3 regions of the Leuconostoc mesenteroides subsp. mesenteroides ATCC 8293 genome follow, and region 3 is predicted to be linked to each of the others. Evidence: riboswitches for the same ligand, from Rfam matches in the RefSeq annotation. Region 3 holds a riboswitch; each other region holds the start of a gene.
What was found. A riboswitch is a leader RNA that binds a small molecule or an ion and turns the genes downstream of it on or off. The one in region 3 is predicted to bind thiamine pyrophosphate.
Positions count from the first base shown of each region.

Region 1: linked by a shared signal. The riboswitch ahead of LEUM_RS04790 (zinc-binding metallopeptidase family protein) and the one ahead of thiE (thiamine phosphate synthase) in region 3 are both predicted to bind thiamine pyrophosphate.
Region 2: linked by a shared signal. The riboswitch ahead of LEUM_RS07560 (ECF transporter S component) and the one ahead of thiE (thiamine phosphate synthase) in region 3 are both predicted to bind thiamine pyrophosphate.

Region 1 is NC_008531.1:978,772-984,696, reverse strand. Features, by position in the region: gene LEUM_RS04815 (LamB/YcsF family protein) at 1-394, opposite strand, end outside; partial or broken gene LEUM_RS04810 (putative hydro-lyase) at 400-1,047, opposite strand; gene LEUM_RS04805 (acetyl-CoA carboxylase biotin carboxylase subunit) at 1,183-2,523, opposite strand; gene LEUM_RS04800 (acetyl-CoA carboxylase biotin carboxyl carrier protein) at 2,523-2,924, opposite strand; gene LEUM_RS04795 (hypothetical protein) at 3,277-3,504, opposite strand; gene LEUM_RS04790 (zinc-binding metallopeptidase family protein) at 3,533-3,880, opposite strand; TPP riboswitch at 3,969-4,057, opposite strand; gene LEUM_RS04785 (DUF6622 family protein) at 4,201-4,713, opposite strand; gene LEUM_RS04780 (SDR family oxidoreductase) at 5,171-5,806, shown strand.
Region 2 is NC_008531.1:1,544,282-1,550,206, reverse strand. Features, by position in the region: gene hisF (imidazole glycerol phosphate synthase subunit HisF) at 1-271, shown strand, start outside; gene hisI (phosphoribosyl-AMP cyclohydrolase) at 268-666, shown strand; gene hisE (phosphoribosyl-ATP diphosphatase) at 690-1,034, shown strand; gene hisC (histidinol-phosphate transaminase) at 1,018-2,091, shown strand; gene tenA (thiaminase II) at 2,179-2,883, opposite strand; TPP riboswitch at 2,958-3,060, opposite strand; TPP riboswitch at 3,193-3,282, shown strand; gene LEUM_RS07560 (ECF transporter S component) at 3,405-3,995, shown strand; gene LEUM_RS07555 (ATP-binding cassette domain-containing protein) at 4,009-5,412, shown strand; gene LEUM_RS07550 (energy-coupling factor transporter transmembrane component T family protein) at 5,409-5,925, shown strand, end outside.
Region 3 is NC_008531.1:1,152,110-1,158,034, forward strand. Features, by position in the region: gene LEUM_RS05630 (Zn-dependent hydrolase) at 1-676, opposite strand, end outside; gene LEUM_RS10875 (MFS transporter) at 683-1,237, opposite strand; gene LEUM_RS10880 (MFS transporter) at 1,304-1,909, opposite strand; gene LEUM_RS05640 (thiazole synthase) at 1,933-2,709, opposite strand; gene thiF (sulfur carrier protein ThiS adenylyltransferase ThiF) at 2,731-3,378, opposite strand; gene thiS (sulfur carrier protein ThiS) at 3,389-3,586, opposite strand; gene thiE (thiamine phosphate synthase) at 3,613-4,251, opposite strand; TPP riboswitch at 4,383-4,473, opposite strand; gene LEUM_RS05660 (type I 3-dehydroquinate dehydratase) at 4,623-5,504, opposite strand; gene LEUM_RS05665 (type 2 periplasmic-binding domain-containing protein) at 5,501-5,925, opposite strand, start outside.

The DNA.
Region 1 (5,925 bases), 170 kb from region 3:
TAATTCCAGTTATTACAGCATCAGCTATTAGTCGATCTTTCGCTGCCATATTGTATAAAGCACCATGAGCTTTAACGTGATGCAATTTGTGATCAGGGGTGAAAGCAGACAGAGCGCCAACTTGGTAAGCCACTATATCCGTGATGTCTGATGTATTCATCTCAATTTTACGTCGACCAAAACCCTGTAAATCTGGAAAGCCTGGATGAGCTCCAATTGCAACACCTTTGTCAAGTGCTAGTTGAACAGTCTGAGCCATAATTGACGCATCACCAGCGTGAAATCCACAAGCAACATTTGCAGAAGTAACTTGATGTAAAATTTCACTGTCTAGGCCAATTTTATAATTTCCAAAACTTTCTCCTAAATCTGAGTTAAAATCCACTTTTATCATTTTATTCACACGCTAAGGTCCTTATTTGATATATTAGTAATCAACATGTGTCCTGGTGAATGTGTAATGGCAAATTTTGGTTTCGAAGCCATTACTGCTGCTTGTGGCGTTACACCACATGCCCAAAACACAGGTATTTCATTTTCATTAATGGTAACCGCGTCACCATAATCTGGATGGGCAAGATCATATATACCAATTTCTGCTGGATTTCCAATCTGAATTGGAGCACCATGAACGCCTGGTAACCGATTCGTTACATTAACCGCTGTAGCTATTTGACTACTTTTTATAGGCCTCATGCTTACAACCATATTCCCCGAAAATTTACCCGCTTGCTTTAAGGGAATATTTGTATTGAACATTGGCACATTTGCTTTTTCAGTAATGTGACGAATTTCGATGCCTGCATCGACTAGTAAATCCTCAAAGGAAAAACTACATCCTATCAAAAAACTAACCAAATCTTCACGCCAAAAGTCTACAACGGACAAATATTCGTCAACCATTTTGCCATTTCGATAAATACGATATTTTGGAAAATCTGTAGCAACATCAATGTCATTCCCTAATGTTTGCAACTCTCTGCTTCCTACTTCTGTGACTTCCAGGATGGGAATAGGTTTAGGATTACGCTGAGCAAATAATAGAAAGTCGTATGCATCTTCTCAAGGAAGAACAATTAAATTTGTTTGAGCATATCCTGGGCACATCCCAGCAGTTGGCTTTTGAAATTCGTTATTTCTCACTTTTTTTCTAAATTCTGTTGGTGTCATTTTAAAAATTTCCTATTCTTTCATTTGAAAATCCAACCAGTCAATGTCTGTTTTATTCTTATCTGACATGTAGTCGGGGTGAATAATAATTCTCATCAACAAATCTAAATTTGTGTCCACACCTAATATAACTGTCTCTTCTATCGCTATCTGCAATCTTTTTAATGTCTCATGCCGAGTCATGCCAGTTGCAATAATTTTTACAATCATCGCGTCATAATATGGAGGTACTTTATATCCTTGATACACAGCCGTTTCAATTCTAATTCCTAATCCGGTGGGCAAATGTAATCCAGTAATTGTGCCTGCGGATAGAGCGGACACGCGTGCCTCAATAGCATAATTGTTTTTTGAGCCAATTGAAATGTCATTTATATTTCGACCACTTGCTAATTGAATTTGAGCTGATACAATATCGATTCCTGAAACTTCTTCAGAAATAGCATGCTCAACTTGAATTCTTGTATTCATTTCCATGAAATAAAATTTTCCAGGACCCTGATATAAAAATTCAAAAGTGCCTGCACTTCGATAAGCCATTCTTTTTACAGCATTTAGAGAAACTGCTAACATTTTTTTTCGTGTCGTTTCATCCAGTAAATGACTAGGAGCTTCTTCGATTACTTTTTGATGGTGACTTTGAATCGTACAGTCTCGTTCCCCCAAAACTATGGCATTGCCTAAACCGTCACCTAGGATTTGTACTTCAATATGACGCGGTTTAGAAACAAATTTCTCAAGATACATCCGTGGATCACCAACTGACGCCATGATTTCACTCTGGGCTACCTCAAAAAGCGATTTAAAACTGTCTTGATTTGATACTAGACGCATACCTTTTCCGCCACCACCAGCTACTGACTTTAGCATAACTGGATATCCAATTTTTTTTGCCTGTTTAAAACCAATATCAACATCTTCAAAAAAACTATCACTACCTGAAACAATAGGAACTCCAGCCTCTGACATAAATTGCCTGGCTTTTTCTTTATCACCCATTTGTGCGATAACTTCACTAGTTGGACCAATAAAGACGATTCCCATTTCTTCAACCTGCTTGGCAAAATTAGGATTCTCTGACAAAAAACCATATCCTGGATGAATCGCATCTGCATGTGTGATCTCAGCCGCTGCTAAAATTGCTTTTTGATTCAAATAACTATCTGCAACATTAGACGGACCGATTTGTACTGATTCATCCGCCATTGCTACATGTAATGAGTCTTTGTCTGCTGACGAATATACCGCAACGGTTTGAAATCCTAACATTTTGACAGCACGAATTATTCTAACAGCTATTTCTCCTCGATTTGCAATTAAAACTTTGAAATTGTCTACAAATTTTTCACCCATTACGATAACCTAAACAACTTTTGACCGTATTCAATTGATTCACCGTCTGAAACTAAAATTTCAGCTATTAAACCATCCTTGTTTGCTAAAACATCAGTCATCATTTTCATAGCTTCAACAATACCTACAACTGTTGACTTTGTTACTTTTTGTCCAACAGAAATAAACGGTGTTGACTCTGGGTCAGATGAAACATAGAAAGTTCCGACCGTAGGCGATGTAATATACTCACTAGTAGGTACTTGTTTTTCTGTCTCTGACTCAGCATTCACACCGCTTTGAAAATTGCTAAGAATATTTTTTGAAACACTAATTTTAGAGTCACCATTCCTAAAAGAAATATGGGTCAAGTTATTTTCATTTAAAATTTTCACAATGTAATTAATATCTTCTAGTTTCATCGAATACAACCCTCCTTATGATATGATTAGAATTTATCACAAATTATTATAGTATTCACATTTCCTGTTAGATAATCTAACATAGATTGACCTTTTTTATATTTTTTTGAAATACGAAATTGTACTCAAATAATCGCTACGGACTTTTAATGTCTTATAAAAAAGCTAATTAATATATGGAATAAATTATTTATTTATTTTAATTTTGTTATTAATTAATCTAAAATGAAAAATTTTTAAAAGGGTGCGAGATATTGTCATTACATTATTTATCGAGGGTAAACTATTATAATGCTTTTATCTGTAATTTTCACAGATGCTAAAAAACCATTTGACAAGAAAATTTTTCTCCTTACAATCTTCTGGATATTTCTGACTCGTATTCTTCGTTAGCCTTTTCTTGTTCAACTTTTTTTTGATTTCTTAAGAATTGACGTTCTGCATTTGTCTCAGCACGGATGTCCTGCCGCCACAAACGACTAATTTTATTAAACGAGCCACCCCGCACTGGCATCTGATCACCTATGTGCTTCTTTGTTATATTTGGGTTGACATTGTCGAACCACGGCTTGGGGGTCAATTTTATTTCCTCAGGGCTAGATGCAATTTTAGTTTTGTCTGTGATGCCGCCTTTGTCGCGCTTTTTTACATTGCTTAGTAGCAGAGCATTGCTCATCAGGGTTTAACGAGGCAACATCAATATGTCCATTAATAATCAAGCTCTGATATGTCGAATCACCGTTTTTGGTTCCAACCACAATGTCATCGTTGTCATATAATGCCCATTGATCAATATCAAATCCTAAAGGCCGTAAGTAGTCAGCAACAAAATTTTGAGCCTCACGTGTGTTACGCGCTGGTGGCGCTGGGGTCTCAAAAGCAACCAACTGCTTTACCAATTCTAATAAATCATCTTGCTGCGACGCAATTTGTTGAGTAACTTTTGTTAAATCCATGCTTTACCTCCACAAAAAAAGCACTTTTGCCAGCGGACAAAAGTGCTCAAAAATTGCTTTAAATATGTATTGCTAACCAGTTACTGTTGCATCACACAATTCACTTTCCTCCGCTGGCATTATCCATCTCAGGTTCAAAGGGTTCTTCTCAGCCAATTGGCGCCCCTAGTTATTTACTATTCAATTATTAACCGAGTATATCTTATTTTGCAACCTCTGTCAAAAGACACGCGTAATTAGTTACATGAACCTTTGTTTATGTTTTACGGTTACGATGGTGTAATGAAGCATGATCTTGGGGACTGGAATAGCCCCTTTCACTATGACTTCAAAAATTGTTTCTTTGCCATAAGCGTTTTATAAATGCCGCCAAAGAATAATCCAACTGTGAACCCAGAAACAATACCATAAAAAATGTTGAAATTCATCTGAGTGTAAAGTACTGGATGGATAGCGAGAATAACGTTTAGAATATATTTTACTAGAAAATTGGTTAGCATAATAACTAAAGGTAAGGTACTACCCTCCTGAATTAATTGGCCATCTTCAACATAAAAAGATCGTCGCATATAAAGTAAGTAACTGAACAAAAATCCTAAAATCAATGCTACTAAGTAAAAACTCAGCAATGTATTTGGAGAAGAAAATTTGTTTACTACTGTATTTAAACCCCAAATAACGAAAATAAAAGGCATTATGATTGATCTTCCAATAGAAGCAGGACTGTCATTTATTAATGACGTACCTCGTTTAATTAGTATAATTAAAACAACCCATACCCAGAACGGTGTGTTGTTAATGATTTCGAAAATAAATTTTAGTATATCAGCCATGATGATACTTCCCTTCTTTACATAAATTTTGGTTAGTATGAAATGACAATTTACACAACAAACAAACCGGATCAACAAAATTTCTACATTAGAAATATCTTTCAACACTCAATATCATACTGAAAAATATAACTGTTGAGATAAGAATTACGACAAGAGGTAAAAATACTTGACGACAGGTCAGTGTGTAAATGTAAGTGGTGACCATTTATATGTAAGGGAAAAAATCATCATCTATCTGGAGGGGAAAGTCAAAGGATTATACAATTGTCTCGTCCTCAAAAATCATTCACAAAATCTTTTTATCGTTCTTTCAAAAGTGAACATCGTATTTAATTCTTAAGCCAGTTATTCATTTTCTAAATGAAAGTGCTTAGCAACACAAAAATATAAATTATGTTAAACTCACATATAGTAAGGTATGTTCAAAAATGAGCCTAATTTGAGGAAATAAAAAATGAAAATATTTGTTATTGGTGCTAATGGTCGTGTTGGTCAAGAGTTAATCAAGCACCTGATTAATCAACATCACGAAATTATAGCTGGATCACGAAACCCCGAAAGGACAATGAAACACAAAAATATCACTGCGATCAATTTTGATTTACATGATGATATTGAAACCTTATCTCAAAAAGTTGAAGACATTGACGCAATTTATTTTGTAGCCGGATCGCGCAATAAAGACTTGTTACAAACAGATGCTTTTGGTGCAGTCAAGTCAATGAATATAGCTGAATCGAATGGTGTTTCTAGATATATCATGCTGAGCTCAGCATATTCACTTGAACCTAATAAATGGCATAATCCAGCAATGGCTGATTTGATGAATTATAATATCGCTAAATTTTTTGCGGATAATTATCTTGTGAAACAAACGAAACTTAATTATACGATTTTACAAGCAACTGCACTCGTAGACATACCAGGAACCAATAAAATTAGCTTGAATGATAAGGCGCTAACGAAGAATTCAATTCAAAATGTTGGCGCAACATTAGCGGACATTTTGAATCACAATTCAACAATAGATCAAGTTATAAAAATGAGTGATGGTGATACACCTATATTTGAAGCTTTAGAAAGCATCTAATAAGTCATGAAGTCTTTGATATAAGTGGATGCCCAACATAAAAATGTAATATGCCCAATACAAAAAAAGCTCATCCATCCGGACGAGCTTTTTTACTTGTATCAATTAATGCCTCAACG
Region 2 (5,925 bases), 390 kb from region 3:
TCGTGGGGCTGGCGAATTGCTAGTAACAAGTATGGATGCCGATGGAACAAAAAAAGGGTACGATATTCAACTCTATGATCAACTAGCAGATGCTGTGAATGTACCAGTAGTAGCCTCGGGTGGTGCTGGTTCAACACAAGATTTCGTTAATTTATTTGAGAAAACTAAAATTGACGCAGCACTAGCTGCTTCAGTATTTCATTTTGGTGAAATTAAAATACCAAATTTGAAACGAACACTGAAAGATGATGGTGTGGAGATACGCATATGATTGGAACTGAACCGGATTTCAACAAGCAAAGTCAAAATGGTTTGATCCCTGCTGTCATTGTCGACGCGGAAACAAAGGCATTTTTGATGCTAGGCTATATGAACAAAGAAAGTTATTCATTAACCAAAAGTACTGGGCAAACTTGGTTTTGGTCTCGTGAGCGACAAGAATTGTGGCATAAAGGGGAGACTTCGGGTAACATACAACAGGTCGTTAGCATGACATTAGATTGTGATTTAGATACTCTGCTAATTCATGTGAATCCTGCAGGGCCAGCCTGTCATACTAATGCTTACTCATGTTTTTTTAACACGATAAAAGGTGAAGGTTTAGCAGATGCTAATCAAGCAACCATTGCAAATAAATGGACTGATGGTTATTTTCCAAAAGAGTAAATACCACACTAAAAGGAGAAATGATGCCACAACAAACAATTGAAGAACTTTATGAACAAGCACTTGAGCGCAAACAAAATCCCCAAACAGGATCCTATACTGATTATCTATATCAAAAAGGATTAGATAAAATTCTAAAAAAAGTGGGAGAAGAAAGCACGGAAGTAATTCTCGGCGCCAAAAATAATAATGAAGAGCTAATTTATGAAACTTCAGATTTATTGTTTCATTTAATGGTCTTATTAGTTGAAAAGGGTGTCAGTTTAGATGATATTAAAGATGAATTAGGTTCACGCTTAGGAAAAAAATCATTATTGCATGAACGCGCTGATTGGCGAGGAGATAAGAAAAATGAAAAAGACAGTTAAAGCTTTAGCAGCTTATCAAGCAGAATTACCGGTAGAAACTGTAAAAGCAAAGTATGGATTGCAACATTTAGCCCGCTTATCAGCCAATGAATCTGTGTATGGTCCATCACCCAAAGTTGCTCAAGCTGTACGTGCTGTTTCCGATGATATTTTAGGTTATTATCCAGATGGACAAGCGACAGAACTACGTGAAGCGGTAGCTAAGTTAAATCATGTTGACCCACAACATTTGGTGTTTGGTGCTGGCGCAGATGAATTGATTGAGCTGTTGACTCGTGTTGTGTTGGAACCAGGATCAAATATTATTATTCCCAATCCGACATTTGGTGAATATGCGATGCATGCACAAATCGAACAGTCTACAACAAAAAAAATACCCGTTAATGTTGATAACGGGAATGTTGATTTTGATGCGATTTTAGATGCTATTGATGATAAAACTGCTATGGTATGGATAGCTAACCCCAACAATCCAACAGGGGTATTCGAAACAACCAGCTCCATTAAGCGCTTTTTGGACAAGCTGCCAGCAAATATTACGTTAGTAGTGGACGAAGCCTACTATGATTTTGTAGATGAACCTGATGCTACCGTGGCACCTTTGGTAGCTGAGTACACAAACTTGGTTGTGCTACGTACCTTATCAAAGGCATACGGTCTAGCTAATTTACGTGTTGGATATGGCATTATGCAAGATCCCCTTTATAGTGCGATGCAAGCAGTTCGTTTACCGTATAATTTATCAACCTATCAGATTGCTGGTGGCACGGCTGCTGTATTAGATCAAGAGTACTTGCAGAAAAATGTCCAACGTTTTCAAGTAGAGCGCCAAAAGTTCCAAGATTTTTTGACTAAAAATAAGTTTAAGTTTTATGAATCACAGGCTAATTTTATTTGGATAAAGGTTGGCGAAACGAAAAAAGTTGGTCAAAAATTATTAGAACAAGGTTTCCAAGTCAACGATCGACTTAATCCTGAGTGGATTCGTATTGCGTTAGGTACACCAGAAGACAATGCTGAATTAAAATTGGCTTTTTTGAAAGCTACAAACAAATAAATTCACGGATACACAAAAATGTTACGTCATTGAATAACGACGCAACATTTTTGTGTTATTAAATTTCACTTCTTTACATCAATAGCCTTACAAAGAGTTTGCCTGATTTAATACATCTTTGAAGCGCCAGTCTTCTTGGTGGTAGGCTTGTTCCCAGAACTGCCATTCTAATTCACAACTTTTAAGAAAAAACTGTGTGGCCTGTTGGCGTTGTTGAGTTGTTGCATTTTCTGCCAAGCGATCTATCCATTCAAAGATTTTGTCAGATAGTGAAACTTCCGGATCATCATCTGTATTATCATAAAAATCAATCCAGCTTTTGAATGGGTTATCATTTGTGTTCGCTTTCTCCTGAACTTGTTTTTTTGCAATTTCATTATAGGTCCAAGGGCACGCCTGAAAAGCAGCTAGAATATTTAATAAGGAGCCGGTGTCAGCCGCACGATACATATGTGATTCGTATAGATATGCTTTAGGTGTTGGCGTGGCGTGTTGCAATGTTTCATATTCGACGCCGGCAACGTCACAAAAAACATGATGGGGATGAATTTCGCTATTTAAAATGAAATCAATTGAATCAGCAAAAAATTTCATTTCATTACGATCAGTTAATTTTGTAATGGCATTGGCATAAATTTTGATAAATTCACTAAGATATTGGAAATCTTGTTCAACGTAAAAAATCAAAGCTTCTCGGGGGACGTAACCGTCCGCGATGCCACGAACAAATGCGTGATCATGAATGGCTGTCATAATTGGTGCAGCTTGGGTGCGCAATTCTTCTGAAAACATAATTTCTCCTAAAATGTTTACATGTCCAACAAAAAAAACTCTCTCTTGACTATAGGCAAAAAAGAGTATCTTTTGTAAAAAGAATACCACTTTCCTACGCTAGTATTGACTAGATCAGGTTCGAAGGGATTGATAAGTAATATCATCTCAGCCAAGAAGGCACCCCTAGTGGACAGCATATATATTTTTTAATGAGATTAGCATAGCATTGAAAAATTAAAATTGCAAATGGTTTTATGGTGTAGCTAATGGGCTAGAAAATTTCTTTGCATTTAAAATTAGAATGGGTTATACTAATTCACGAAGTTAATATTTTATCTGGGGTACCGTAAGGTTGAGATAATACCCATTGAACCTGTCAGGTTAATACCTGCGAAGGAAGAATAAGTTAGATTAAGATGTCTTTTTGATGCCATCAATCACTAAATTCTTTTGTGGTTGGTGGCTTTTTGTATAGACACTTATACTATAAAAGGTATTTTATCGAAACATACAACCTCGAAACAAGAGGAGAGATGTTTATGGAACAAGTAGAAACAGTAACAGCGGGATCAAAAGGGAAATGGTCTTTGCGAGAAGTCATTTTAATGGCGTTGATTGGTATTGCCTTTGGTGTGATTTATTTTATTATGGATCCAGTGTACACAGCACTTGATGCAGTTTTAGTTCCGCTTGGGTTACACCAATACACCATTGCAATCACTATTGGGCCATGGATGATGGCAGCCCCATTGGCTAGTTATTTATTGAAACGTGTTGGTGCGGGATTAATAGGTGAATTGCTTGGCGCCACTGGAGAAGCCTTGTTGGGCGGCTATTGGGGTGTTGCAACACTAATTTCTGGATTTGTTCAAGGTATCGGATCAGAGCTTGGTTTTACTTTGACAGGATATAAAAGCTGGAAAATGGGTTTGATTTTGTCAACATTTACTGGAACATGCGTGACATTCATCTGGTCATTGTTCCACGATGGATATCTACAATTTGATTTTGGTATGCTAGTTGGGTTGTTTATTGTTCGCTGGATTTCAATTGCATTTTTTGCCGGTCTATTAGTTTACTGGATTGTCAACTTGCTAGAGAAGTCTAAATTATTAAAAACAAACCGATAAGGTCAATAAAAGTATGACGGAATTAAAGGCCAATCATTTAGATATTAAATTTGACGATGAAATTATCTTAGAAGATATTTCACTGGAGATTAGACCAGAACAATTTATATTATTAGTTGGTTCATCTGGATGTGGCAAATCAACTTTGATGACTGCCTTAGCTGGGTTATATCCTAAATATGGCGGCGAATTGTCACAGGAAGTGTCTTTGAACCATCAGTCAATTGCTCAAATCAAAGCGAACCATCGCGCTAAAAAAGTTGCCATGCTATTTCAGCATCCAGATCAACAATTTGCCATGGATCGCGTAGAAGATGAATTGATTTTTTCATTAGAAAATTTATCTTTAACTACCGAGGAAATTGATAAGAGAATTAATTCTGCTTTATCAGAGGTAGGAATTGAATCACTGCGACACCGAGAACTTTCATACTTGTCAGGTGGAGAATTGCAAAAGGTTGCTTTAGCTGAAACATTAGCGATGGGTGCAGAAATTATTTTATTGGATGAACCTTTTGCGGCCGTTGATCCAGAGCATCGACATGAGTTACAAGTATTGTTAAAAAAATTAGTTGATCAAGGACATGGTATTTTAGTTTCAGATCATGACACAAGTGGATACGAAAATCTGATAACAGATTTATATCGTATTGAAAATCGACATATAGCATGTATTGATTCTACAGCTTGGTCTCCTTTTTTTAAACAAGATGTAAATGATAGTATTGTTACTAATGATGAATTTAATGAGTCTGTGTTTAGCATGGCACATGTGACGGTAAACAACGGTAAACAATCCATATTGAAGAATAGCAGTTTTGAGTGGGCAAAAGATAAAATCACCTTAATTACTGGACCCAATGGTATTGGAAAATCAAGCTTACTGCTTACTTTTGCAAGATTACACGATTATGAGGGCTCGTTGTTGTATCAAAGGAAGCTACTCGATAAACTTCGTAAAAAAATATATGCTAGGAAAGTTGGTTTAGTATTTCAAAATGCAGCTGACCAATTTTTAAACATTACCGTTTCTGAAGAAGTTGAGCAGGCTAGAGCCCATAGCCATCACGCTGATTATTGGACAAATGAGAAGGTTGACCAGTGCATCCAAAAGTTAAATTTAATAGGTATTGAAAAGCATAGTGTTTACGAATTGTCAGGTGGCCAACAAAAAAAGCTACAAATACTGATTATGTTAATTATTGCACCCGATACCTTGCTGTTAGATGAGCCATTATCTGGATTGGATACGAATTCTATTCAACATGTCATGAAAATCATTAAACAGTCATCAAATGACCTTGAACAAAGTATTATCATGATTTCACACCAAACACACGGCATTATTCAATATATTGATTATCATGTTCGCTTTGATCAAAATGGTTTGAAATATGAAAGTGTAGTTAATTCATGAATGAAACACAAAAATTACTATTAGTATTGCTTATTTCGATAGAAATTGCGTTCACAAAATCAGTTTATCTCAATCTGTTTTTAATTGTTGTTAGTATTTTGATTTTAATAGTGACTAAAAGCCATTTGAAAACTTTTGCTCGATTATTGATTGTATCAATTTTGCCGGCAGTCGGATCATTCACCTCATTTTATTTTTTTGGTACAGGAGACGAATCACAACGATTACATTTTGCACTAGTAATGACCACACGTGTAGGTGCTTATGTATTCATGGGTGCGGCATTTATGTCGACTATGGTTTTGTACGAATTATTACGTTCTCTTGAACAAAATGTCAAAATGTCCGCAACCTTTGTATATGGCATTCTGGGTGCATTGAGTTTTATTCCCAAAATTATAAATTCAGTTAAAACGATTCGGGCAGTGGGGCTGATGCGAGGTGAGGTCTTGAGTTTTTGGTCGCCTAAACTTTATTTTAAAGCCATTAGTCAAGCATTAATATGGTCAAATA
Region 3 (5,925 bases):
TTGTCCCTGCGTGATTAGCAACACCGTAACATTTGATCAATAGCTTTTTCTGACCAACAATATCAGTCACTATCCCGATATCTTGTCTTTTTTTCTCTAATATTGGTCCTTGTTCAATATGCAACTCAATAAAAGCGTGGATCAGACCAGTCGCTTTTAATTCAGATGCTAGTTCCTTTAATTGAGTAACAGCATTTTGACGTGCATGATTAAAAGATAAACCTTCATGATCTCTCAGACCGTATACTGTGTCTTCTAACTTGTTCATGAGATACCGTGAACCTGTAAAAGCTGTATTAAAACGTGACCCCTCTTCTTCCGAAAATGAAACAGCAACCAATGGTATTTTGGGATGACCAAATTTTTTCATTAATGTGCCAATTGATATCAAACTTGCTAAAGTCCCATAAACACCATCTAACGGCCCACCATTAATTACAGTGTCCATGTGTGATCCTGATAATATGAATACTTTTTGGCCTAGGTTTTTTTCTGTTGTTGCATAGACATTTCCAATGTCGTCAACAAAAGTGTAAAGACCGTAGTCACTAGCAATCTGCATATACTTTTTTTGCGCTGCCAACCAATTTTCATCATATACACAGCGCGTCACACCATCAAAACTAGTTAAACCAATTTTTTTGAATTCGTTTAGTAAAGATACTATATTTTTCATAAGCGTTCAGTCTCGTTCAGCTTCATATTTCACAAAATTAAAGCAAACTAACGACGCCATCAATAATAATGCGGCAACATAAAAACTAATGCTCATACCTTTCGTAACATCAATTAAGAAGCCAGTCATGATTGGTGCAATAATTGATGCAATCATCCCCAAAAAATTATAAATCCCAAATGTCATTGCCAGCTGCGAATTTTTAGCATTAATCTTAATGGTATACAATAGCAAAGGATCTAATGCCATTTTTCCTGTTACCCCATAGACTAGCAAAGACAGTAACAAGACCATATCATTATTAATCGTTACGCCGACAATCAGTGAAATTGCCGACAAAGGAACTAAAATACATATCAATGTCTTAGTATTTTTCAAATAATCATTTATTCTAGCAAACAATAATGCACTTGGAATGGCGATAAACGGCACAATGGATGCTACCCACCCTACATTTGTTCCTGAAATATGCCGATAATCTATCAAGTATAACGGTAACCAAGTAATCATTACAATCTGCCCATAAATTGAAGCAAAAAGCATCAAGTACGTACATGACAAATTACGTGTAAATAGCGCTTTGATGTCGATTGACTTAATTGCAGTCTTAGAATGATTTGGTTTAGTTTATGCATTAAACGGCTTGTCTCGTATAACCAATATATACAGAAGTCCAACGATTACAGTCGGTACGCTGATAGTGATAAATGGGGTAGACCAATGAAAATGAAGCTGTAACACAAGAATACTGGATAATAATGTGCCAAGAATTTGCCCAAAAGCCTGTCCAGAATTAATTAAAGCTGTTCCAAAAGTTAACTTGTTTTTCGGTAATACTTGCGAGGATAATCCATACGATGCGCCATAGAAGCTTCCTTCACCAATACCCACCATTGCTCTAGTAATTAAGAATAGTCCAATAGTTGTGACTAATCCAGAAAATAAGGTCATCACACCAAAAAATATGAAACCAAGTCCAATAATCCATTTTTTACTAAAGTAGTCTGCTAAGGTAGAAAAAGGCATTTGCACGATGGTATACGTTAAGAAAAACAAGGACGAAATCAAACCCAGTTGGCTATGATTCAAGCCAAATTCTGACTGAATAGCTGGCATAACAGGATTTAATATTGTCCGGTCTGCATATATGAATATCCAACCAAAAAAATTTAATAAAATAATAGTGACCCAACTATTATGCCGTTTATTTATTGGGTCTATCGTATTTTCCATGTGAGTTCCTTTTTGAATTCATCCTAAGCAGGATTACTTACTCCTGTTAGCGTTGAAGACGGTGAGGCAGATCCATCTAATACCCGGCCAGGTTTTGCTAAATAAGCTTTACGCCCAGCATTGATTGCTAATTTGAATGCTTCAGCCATCAAAGGAATATTTCCAGCAGTTGCCATTGCTGTGTTGGCCATAATGGCATCTGCCCCCATCTCCATAGCTTCAGCAGCTTGACTAGGTTTTCCGATACCCGCATCAATTATAATTGGCAAGTCAATCTCATTAATAAGAATTTGAATCAAATCTTTATTGGACAGGCCCTTGTTGGTTCCAATTGGTGCTCCTAGTGGCATAATTGCTGCCGCTCCCGCATCGGTTAATTGTTGGGCTATGTTTAAGTCGGGCAACATATAAGGCATTACAATAAAGCCTTCTTTGGCCAGAACTTCTGTTGCTTTTAATGTTTCGTAATTATCAGGCATTAAGTATTTTTTATCAGGAATTACTTCTAATTTAATAAAGTCACTACCACTTAATTCACGGGCAATACGGGCAATTCGGATAGTTTCTTCAGCATTTGTGCAGCCTGAAGTATTAGGTAAAATAGTGACATTCTCAGGAATATAGTTTAAAATATTTTCCTTGGCGTCATTGGAACGTCTCAATGCCATTGTTATTATCTGAGCATCAGCATTTTTTACTGCTGAATCAATTAATTCATAGGAATATTTACCGGATCCTAAAATGAATCTTGAAGTGAATGTATGACCACCAATGGTCAAGGTATCAGTATTTTCTTTCATTACTATCAGTTTCTCCTAAATTTATAAAGCCACTTTACCGAGTATTAGCTGTAAAATGACATTTGCTTGATGACCAGCGCACACAAGCACTCTTGGTGCCATCAATCCTTCTACTCCAGCACTAATGTTATCCCCACAGATGTATACATTTTCGCTCTGTTGTCTCGTTTTAATATTATTTGGACTATGAATTCCAGCTAACCCGTTGCCCATAACAAGCGGTTTATTTGGAAAAATTTCACGAGAACTACCTAATAGGACTGCTTTACTATGCGGGTCATCAAATGCCTCACATATGATATCACTATCACCAAATAGAGCTTCAACATTTTGCGACGTGACTCTTTCTTGAATTGTTGAAATTGTAATAAATGGATTGAACTCTAATATATTTTGTTTTAGCGCAATCACCTTTGGTACATTAATTTGACTCAATTTAAATTGCTGTCGATTCAGGTTACTCAACTCAACAGCATCAAAATCAATCAAAGTCAAATGCCCTACTCCTGCACGCGCTAATGCGATGGCAATATTAGAGCCAAGTCCACCAGCGCCTGCAATAGTCACATGGGCCTGTGCAAGTTTTTCTGACGTTCCTGGCACATTGCGTTGTTTCATATCTTCATATACTTCTTGAACGCTGTAACCATCAATATTAATTTTGTGCATAAGACTTCCTTTAACCTCCGCCTACAAATGAAATAATTTCAATTTGATCATCATTATGAATAAAAGTATCTACAAAACGTTCACGTTGTAAAATCTTACCGTTGTGTTCAACTACAATGTTTTCTAAAGCAGCATTTTTGTCATTGAGCAGTTGTGCAATTGTCTTTCCAACGTACTGATTCTCTACAGAGCCATTTATCTTAAGCATTGCCTAGGACCACCTTTCTCTAGTTTTTAAAGTACTTGGTCAAGTTCTTTAATCGTGTCGGATACTTTGTCCGCTATATTTTCGGCACACATAATTTCGCTAACCATCGCCACACCATTGATTTCAGTATTTTTAAAGTTGTGAATTGTATGTTCCTTGATACCACCAATTGCAATGACTGGTATGGAGACAGTTCGTGTAATCTCCTTTAAAGTTTCGATTGACGTAGGTTTTGTGATTACCTTGGTCTTAGTTGGATAAATAGCGCCAACTCCTAAATAATCTGCCCCCTCTAGTTCGGCCTGTGTGGCTCTCATGGCACTTTTAGCAGACACACCCAAAATTTTTTCTGGACCAATTAAACGTCTTGCGACTGATATCGGTAAGTCATTATCGCCAATATGGACACCAGCAGCATCAACTGCTTGACAGATATCTATTCTGTCATCAATAATCAATGGAATTCTGAATCTGTCAGTAATTTCTTTCACTTTCGTTGCCAGTTCAAAATACTTATGCGTGGTAACCTCCTTTTCTCTTAGCTGAGCGAGTGTGACACCGTTCTGACATGCTTTTTCAATTCGACCTAAAAACTCTTCATCAGAATAATCGTATCGATTTGTGACTAAATATAGCTTTAGCACCTTAGTTATATTTACATCCATGGGCTCCTTTTCGTAAACCTCCTGATAATATATTTTTGAAATTTTTCAATACACTGAACCTTTTTAAATTTTTCAAATAAAAAAGCTGTTTTTTTGCGCAAATGGGTACGCAAAAAAACAGCTTAATAAAAAATCTATTAATCACATCTTCCTACGCAGATTTTAATCCGATCAGGTTCAATGGGTATTTCTCAGCCCTCGCGGGCACCCCAGACATACATATATAATTTCATAAATACTATAACATTTATTTTTTGTAAACACAAGAAATAATTGCCTAGTAAATCAAAGTAAACAAAAAACGCTACCTCCTGAGAGATAGCGGGTAGGTAGATAGATACTACCCAGTTGGTCTTAACTAATATAACACATTATTGCCAAGCTTGCAATAATTCATTAATTGTCAGCTGCCCAGGAGCACTTCCTTGTGTACCATCAAGTACTGCAAAGGTCATTTCTGACCCATATTCATATCCCTCGATACGGCTACTTTTACCTATCTCTCCCATGCTCATCGTGATTAATGGTTGCGAAATATTGACGTTCTTAGTTGTTTGCAATAGGTAATCAACGTCTTTTTCGGATTCAGGCATGACAGCCAATTTGATAATATCTGCTGAAGTATCAGCCATATCACTGATTAAAGCTGGCAAATTTTTAGGGGTAGATTCAAAATCATGGTATGACAGTAATACTGGAATATTGGCTTTATTGGCTGCGTCCATAATACTTTGTCGTAGCGGCTCATCTAATGTATATTCAACATCAACAGCTGCAAACGGAAATCCCGAGTGTAAAGCAGTAATCATAAAAGTGGCATACTCGGTTGGACTCATTTCGCCACGACCACCCTGTGCAACCGTACGATATGTTAACAACACCGGAAAACCACCAATACTATTAAACACCGTACCAGTTAACTCTTTAATAATTTGAACATTTATTTGTGGCCAATTAGCCATGAATTCTTGCTTGGCATTATCAATTTCTGACAACATTTTCGCTTCTGTCATGGCAGAAACGTCTTTTTGCGCCAATTCACTTTGTGCCCCAGCCTTAACTTGTTGCCACATAACCGCCTGACTAAAGTCATCTGCGATGTAATCTGCCCGCCATTCAACAATGTCTGGATTTTGTTGTTGTAGTTTTTGAGCGAACGGACTAATTTTGTCCGTAGGTCCTAAAGTTAGGGGGACTGCTATAATCGGTTTATTCGTACTGCTAGGTATGTTTAATAGTTCTCTTAATGTCATAGGACTCTATAGACGATCCAAACCATCTGAGGCTTTAATTGTTGCCTAATTTGGTATTTTTCGTCACTACTTTCAGGTAATTTTTTGAATTGTTCTTCAGAAACAATTGTAAACCGATTTTGTTCTTTTATAAAGCTCTGTAATGCAACAATTTTACTTGGTGCAAACATCACTGACGGCCCCCAAGCATTATCTAAATTCACAGAGGTTAAATATCTTTTCATTAAGCCTTCTGTGGCCGCATGGACTATTGCTACATTTCGCTCAAATTGGGTATTTTCAATCACACTCATCGTCATTAAGGGTAGCGAAAATGTTTTTTCAATTGCAAGCTGTGACCAATTTAAATAATTAAAGTCGGCCCAATTCAAATCTGGTTCCTGATTAGACTTAAATGCAACTGGTAAAATTATTTTATCCC